2 linked regions of the Crateriforma spongiae genome follow. The main gene of each other region encodes a partner of the protein of the gene in region 2 in a complex. Links are inferred from orthologs where the notes say so. Each region holds a gene or a part of one and is shown on either strand. Other genes may lie near its edges.

The links.
Region 1: the proteins of uvrB (region 2) and HFP54_RS14770 are in contact, whole or in part, in a crystal structure (PDB 7EGT), measured with the Thermus thermophilus proteins. The link is inferred for Crateriforma spongiae from one-to-one orthologs. Residues at the interface, in WP_096411307.1 of Thermus thermophilus: Glu23, Leu25, Arg26, Asp27, Gly28, Glu29, Arg30, Phe31, Arg55, Glu326, Asp327, Phe328, Glu379, Ser382, Gln383, His398, Gly400, Arg401; in WP_096412145.1 of Thermus thermophilus: His654, Arg656, Phe657, Gln666, Asp668, Glu669, Lys680, Arg681, Leu682, Ser683, Lys685, Tyr686, Ala687.

Annotation. Positions count from the first base shown.
Region 1 is NZ_JAAXMS010000005.1:161,528-164,871, reverse strand. What follows is about bases 42-3,062. They hold HFP54_RS14770 (ATP-dependent helicase), read right to left. Parts: upstream 2,746-3,062; coding sequence 337-2,745; downstream 42-336. Other genes in these bases: HFP54_RS14775 (YecH family metal-binding protein), read right to left, coding at 42-225. Also shown: more of HFP54_RS14775, read right to left, coding at 1-41; HFP54_RS14765 (hypothetical protein), read right to left, coding at 3,072-3,344. UniProt on the Escherichia coli protein: A helicase with DNA-dependent ATPase activity. Unwinds DNA duplexes with 3'-5' polarity. Translocates on single-stranded DNA with 3'-5' polarity. Initiates unwinding more efficiently from a nicked substrate than double-stranded DNA.
Region 2 is NZ_JAAXMS010000001.1:425,482-428,755, reverse strand. What follows is about bases 58-3,008. They hold uvrB (excinuclease ABC subunit UvrB), read right to left. Parts: upstream 2,627-3,008; coding sequence 488-2,626; downstream 58-487. Other genes in these bases: HFP54_RS01590 (ComEA family DNA-binding protein), read right to left, coding at 2,786-3,008; HFP54_RS01600 (hypothetical protein), read left to right, coding at 58-421. Also shown: more of HFP54_RS01600, read left to right, coding at 1-57; more of HFP54_RS01590, read right to left, coding at 3,009-3,274. UniProt on the Escherichia coli protein: The UvrABC repair system catalyzes the recognition and processing of DNA lesions. A damage recognition complex composed of 2 UvrA and 2 UvrB subunits scans DNA for abnormalities.

The sequences.
Region 1 (3,344 bases), on a different replicon or contig from region 2:
GTCGCAGATTTTGTCGGGCGTGGTGGTGAAGCCGCCGTCGGTCGGGGTTAGCTTGCCGCGTTGGTCCAGGAAGACGACCAGTTCGGCGGCCGTCATGCCGCTGGCGCTGCAGGTACAAAAGCGAGCCGTGACGCCGAATCGTTCAATGATCGCGGTCTGCAGCGAATCGGCGTCATAGGCTTGTCCGCTTTCGACCATCATTCGCATGACTTCGTGACCATGGATCTCGGGCTGGTCACCGGAAACAGGATCCACGGTGGGCAGTTTGCCGTCGTCCGATCGGCCGTGCGGATTGGATGTGTCCATCGGATGGATGCCTTGTGCTGAATGGGTTGCCTATTGAACCAGACTGAGATCGGCCGCCGCATAGGCGATCAGAAAACTGGCTTCTTCGTCCGCGAATTTTACCTTCACACTACGTTTTGGTCCTCGGCCACTGACCGCGACAATCGTTCCCTGGCCGTAACTTGGATGCGAGACCACGGCGCCTTCGCGGTAGGCTCCGGGCGGAGTCGCGCCGGCGGCCATCAGGTCGGCTGCTGTTTTCAGCCCACCTGCAATGGAGACTTTGGCTTTTCCGCGTTTGGCGGTTCGCCGATACGACGATTCAGTGGCGACGGCTTCGCGCACGACATCGTCATCACCCTCGTGATCGGGCAACTGGCAAACATCTTCATCGGTGATGACGGGTGGTTGCACCTGAGACGTCTGGTCATCGGATGCCGTTGCATCATCGCCGACTTGGATTGCCGGCAAATCCCAGCTGTCGGGATAGCCGCCGTCGCTGTATTCGTTTTCGAAGAAGTCGCGGTCGACGGAGGATTCGACCAGACGCATGTCATCGCGTGGCAATTCGGTCAAGAAGGCACTTGCCACCACCGGTCGCATGTCGCCCCGGATGCTACGCCGTTTACAGTGGCTGAGTTGCAGCCACTGTTTGGCGCGGGTGATTCCGACGAACAACAACCGCCGTTCTTCCTCGTACTGAGCTTCGGTTTCGCGAGACCTGCGGTGGGGCAACAGTTCGTCTTCGACCGCGATGATGAAGACACGAGGAAACTCCAATCCCTTGGCCGCGTGCAGCGTCATCAACGTCACCCGATCGTCGGATTCTTCGAACGCGTCGACGTCCGAAACGAGGGCCACCTGTTCCAGGAATAGTTCCAGTGAGCCTTCGTCGGGATGCTGCAGATCGAATTCCACCGCCGCGTTGATCAATTCGTCGACGTTGGCAACCGGATTGTTCGTCGTGCTTTCGACGCTGGTCCGTTCCAGGTAATCGTTGAACTGTGTCTCTTCGACCAGATATCGCAACAGGTCTTCCAGCGTCGCGGTCGCTTTGACTCGCAGGCGGTCGTACAGACGCACGAAGTTCAGCACCATCGAAGCGGAACGCTTGGGCAGCGATTCGATCTCGTCGGCACGTCGGGCGGCTTCCAACATCGGAATGCCCAGCCGATCGGCATGCTGTTGGATTCGTGCGATCGTTTTCGCGCCGATCCCACGCGTCGGTGTGTTGATCACCCGCAGCAGGGCGACGTCGTGATTGGGGTTGTTGATCAGATGCAGATACGCCAACAGATCCTTGATTTCTTTGCGCTGATAAAACTCCAACCCGTTGACGATCTGGTAGGGCAAGCCCCGCTTTCGCATCGCATGTTCCAGCGATCGGGTCAGCGCGTTCATTCGGCAGAACACAGCGAAATCACGCGGCCGCAAGCCTTCGTTGTGAATCGCATCGAGGATTTGGTCCGCGATGTCGTCGGCTTCTTCATAACCGTCTTCATAAATCCGCAGAACGACCGGATCGCCTTCGGGGTGATCGGTGAACAATTCCTTGTGCTTGCGTCGACGGTTGAAGCGGATCAGTTGGTCGGCGACACGCAAGATGTTCGGGGTGCTGCGATAGTTCTGTTCCAGCCGAACGGTGGTGACGTTGGGATAGTCTTTTTCGAAGTCCAGGATGTTATTCAAATCCGCGCCGCGCCAACCGTAGATCGACTGGTCGGGATCGCCGGTGACGGCCAAGTTCGGCTGTTGGATCGACAAAGCGCGGACGATGGCGTATTGGGCCAAGTTGGTGTCTTGGTATTCGTCGACCATGATGTAGCGATAGTGCTGGTCCAGGCTGCTGCGGACGTCGGGGTTTTCGCGCAGCAATCTTGCAAAGTGGAACAGCAGGTCATCAAAGTCGACCGCGTTGGACGTCAACAGTTGTTGCTGATAGACGGGATAGACGCGTGCGGCGATCGCATCGCGGGCGGTCATCGATGAAGCGTCGGTCATCATTTCCGGCGGGATCAACCGGTTCTTGGCATGGCTGATCGACGCGGCGATCTGTTCGGGCGACGTGTGAGTCGTGCTGACGCCGGCGGCTTCGATGGCCCGCTTCATCGCCTGTTTCGAATCCGACGTGTCATAGATCGAATAGTTTTCCGACAGCCCCACCATCGATGCATAGCGACGCAGCTGTTGAGCACAAAACCGGTGAAAAGTCCCCATCCAAACGGGACGCCCGGGCGCAAGACCTTGCACCCGAGTTCGCATTTCGTCGGCCGCCTTGTTAGTGAACGTTAACGCCAAGATTTGGTGGGCGTCGATTCCGTGGTGCAGCAGGTTGGCGATGCGGTGGGTGACCACCCGGGTCTTACCGCTGCCCGGTCCGGCCAGAATCAGCAAGGGACCGTCGATGTGCTGGACCGCTTCGCGTTGGGGCGGGGTCAGGTCTCGGAGAATCGCATCCATGGCCGAGGCGTTGCCAAACGTTGAAGTCATCGAATCAGAATCGGCGTGCCGGTCTGCCCGGATCCCGTAACAGGAATCCAGATCACGGCGGCCCGCCGGTACCTGAACAAGTTTAACGTTTGCCCCAGATCCTGTCCCACCGCTTGAGCGGGGTGAACAGGACGCCGACCGCAAAAAAACGCGGTGAATCGATCGGCGTCGGCGACGGAAAGTGGCGTGACCTGTCGATGGGATGGTGGCCAATCAAAAAAAGCCCGAACCGTTGCCGGTTCGGGCTGTTCGCAAACTTTCGGTCAGAAAGTGGTCAGATCGCTGTGTGCGAGGCTTTACAGGTTGGGTGTCGTGTAAGGTTCGACGTCGCCGACCATGTGGAAGTGGTTATGGTCGATGTAGACCACTTCGATTGCTTCGCGATCATGCAGCGTGTGCGGGACCGGGTAGCCGACGGTGGTCTTTTCGTCGAAGTAGACCGTGCACTTGTAGTGGGCGTGGTGCAGTTGGGCCGGTCCGATCAAAGGATAGAAACGCGGCGGATCGACGTAATCGGCGATCTTTTCCTTGATGATGCGAACGTCGTTGCGTTGCTTTTCCCAAACGAA
Region 2 (3,274 bases):
GCGTGACACGTGGGAATTCAGCTTTGCCGACCTTTCGGCCGGTGGCGGATTCAGCCAAATGACCTTCGACCAAGACTTCGCCGGCACCAACCTGGAAAACGACTACACGGGCGGTAAAGTCGTCGCTGGATTCGAATCCATGTTCGGTCACCGTCCGTTTTGGATCGATTTTGGCCTGGGGCTGTATGACCTGAACGGCACCTTCACGCCCGCAGCCGGGCCGGTCGAAACGATCGATGAATTCACGACCACCTATTCGGTCGCCCTGCGTACCGAAGCTTGCTTCTTCGGCGTTGCGGCACGCCCGATGATGAAGTTTGAGTTCCTGTCGGACATGGCCAGCTATCAAAACGGCCAACTGGGCACCGACGACGGATTCATCCTGTCGTCGGCGATCGAATTCCGTTTGGTCGGTCGTTAATCCAATGGGATGAAAATCCAAACGATGCGTCACTGCGATGCATCGGTTGGAACGATTCGCAAACCATCATCCACGCTTGGGCCGCGGCACCTTTGTCCGGCCCGATCCTTGGCGTTGACCTTTGCGACGTTTCCGCTGACGTCCGACATTGCCCGAACCGGACGAATCCTGTTCGATCTCCGACAGCGGTTTTCCGATGTTGTCTTTCAGCTGCATCACGCGATCCCGCAACGCCGCGGCACGCTCGAATTCCAAGTCTTCCGCTGCCGCCAGCATCTCTTGCTCCAGCGCGTCGACATACTCGATCGTGATGTAAACGGCTTCTTCTTCCTCTTTGGCCGCCGCCGTGGTTCTGCGGTGCTTGGCCGCTTCGGATTCGATTCCCGGCCGGATCGTTTTCAAAACGGTCTTGGGGACAATCCCATGCTCGCGGTTGTATTCGATCTGCAATTTGCGGCGTCGTTCCGTTTCGTCGATCGCAAGCTGCATCGCTTCGGTGACTTTGTCGGCGTACAAAATGACCTTTGAATTGGCATTCCGAGCGGCACGACCGATCGTTTGAACCAGCGATGTCTCGCTGCGCAGGAAACCTTCTTTGTCGGCATCCAAAATCGCGACCAAGGAAACCTCGGGCAAATCCAAGCCTTCGCGCAACAAGTTCACGCCGACCAGACAATCGAACACGCCGCTGCGAAGCTCCTGCAACAAATCCACGCGTTCGAACGCGTTCAATTCACTGTGCAGCCATCGACACCGCACGTTCTGTTCTTGCAAGAATGTGGAAAGGTCTTCGGCCAGGCGTTTGGTCAACGCCGTCACCAAGACACGTTCGTTCTTGGCCGCTCGGTCGCGAATTTCCTCCAACAAATGAGCAACCTGGCCGCGAGCGGAAACCACCTCGACCACCGGATCCAACAATCCAGTCGGCCGAATGATTTGTTCGACCACCTCGCCGCGGGTTCGCCCCAGTTCATATTCGGCCGGCGTCGCGCTGACGAAACAAATCTGGTGATTCCGCTGTTCCCATTCCTCGAACTTCAGCGGCCGGTTGTCCAGCGCACTGGGCAACCGAAATCCGTGATCCACCAGCGTCAACTTGCGGCTGCGGTCGCCGGCATACATCGCCCGAACTTGAGGAACGGTCACGTGCGATTCGTCGATAAAGGTGATGAAGTCCTTGGGAAAGAAATCGTACAACGTATCGGGGGTCGCCCCCGGTGGCTTGCCCGACAACGGGCGGCTGTAGTTTTCGATCCCTGGGCAATGCCCAACTTCGGCCAACATTTCCAAATCGAACTTGGTCCGGGCTGACAACCGCTGGGCTTCCAACAGCTTGCCCTGCTTTTGAAACGTCTCCAACTGTTGCGCCAGCTCTTCGCGAATCACACGCAATGCGCGTTGAATGCGATCCTCCGGCATCACAAAGTGCTTGGCCGGATAGATATAAAGCTGATCAACGACCTTGATGACTTCGCCGCTGACTGGCTTGATGATGCTGATCTTTTCGATTTCATCGCCCCACATTTCAATGCGATAGGCGAATTCTTCATAGCTGGGCCACAGCTCGATCGAATCGCCCCGCACTCGAAACTTGCCACGTTCAAAGGCGACGTCGTTGCGGTCGTACTGGATGTCGACCAGCTTCAACAGCAGATGATCGCGTCGCGTGTTTTCACCGACACGCAATCCCACGATCAGTTGCTTGTAATCTTCCGGCGAACCCAAGCCGTAGATACTGCTGACCGAGGCGACGATCACAACATCCCGGCGGCTGACCAGCGAACTGGTCGTCGCCAGCCGCAAACGATCGATCTCCTCATTGATCGACGCATCCTTTTCGATGTAGACGTCACGTTGGGGGATGTAGGCCTCGGGTTGGTAATAGTCGTAGTAGCTGACGAAGTAGTGGACCGCGTTCTCAGGAAAAAACTCCTTGAACTCGGCATACAACTGGGCCGCCAGCGTTTTGTTGTGACTCAAGACGATCGCAGGCCGGCCGACGTTGGCAATCACGTTGGCCATGGTGTAAGTCTTCCCCGTGCCCGTCGCTCCCAACAGAACCTGCGAATCTCGACCACTTTCAAACCCTCGCGTCAGCTTCTCGATCGCTTGCGGTTGATCACCGGCCGGCGGGAAAGGACACGCCAAATGGAAATCGGCGCGGGGCAGCTTGGCAGTGGAATCGGTCGACGAATCAGTGGTCATCAGACGCTTTGGATTGACGGCAATGGATCGAACCAGGGCGTGCGGGCGTGAAGGGCCCAAAAATCCCAACGAAGCGTTTCGGCCGAACGCCGAAAAACTCTACCCACGGGATGCCCAGCGTACCCGCTGACCCGCAAGTTGTTCCATCACCGATGACAACTAAGGATGGGCGGCGACGAAGCCGTCGGGCACAGGAGAATCGGCAGTTGCCGAACCAGACGCCGCCTGAGCGACAGCATAGGGGCGAATCCGCTCAATTGTCTTGGGACCAATCCCGGACACCCGCGCCAGATCGTTCAAATCGGAAAATGGCCCGCGAGCCTGACGATCCGACAAAATGCGGCCGGCCAGAACGGGACCGACCCCCGGCAACAAATTCAGCTCCCGCAGCGGCGCCTCGTTTAAATCAATGACCAGCCCCGTTCGCTGGGTTTTCTCGTCCGGCCAAGCCGGCGCATTCGACGCTCGGGACGTGTCACCAACCGGGGCAGGGGACTGCGGTCGAAAGCACCAGGCCGCGGTCAACGTCGCCGCCAGCAAAACCAGCATCACGGTCAATTGGCGGCGGACCGGATCGGTGGCCAGCGGAGGCGTTATCTTTTCATCGATGACGCTTTCATTCGCGAGCGGATCTTCCGCCACTTCGCG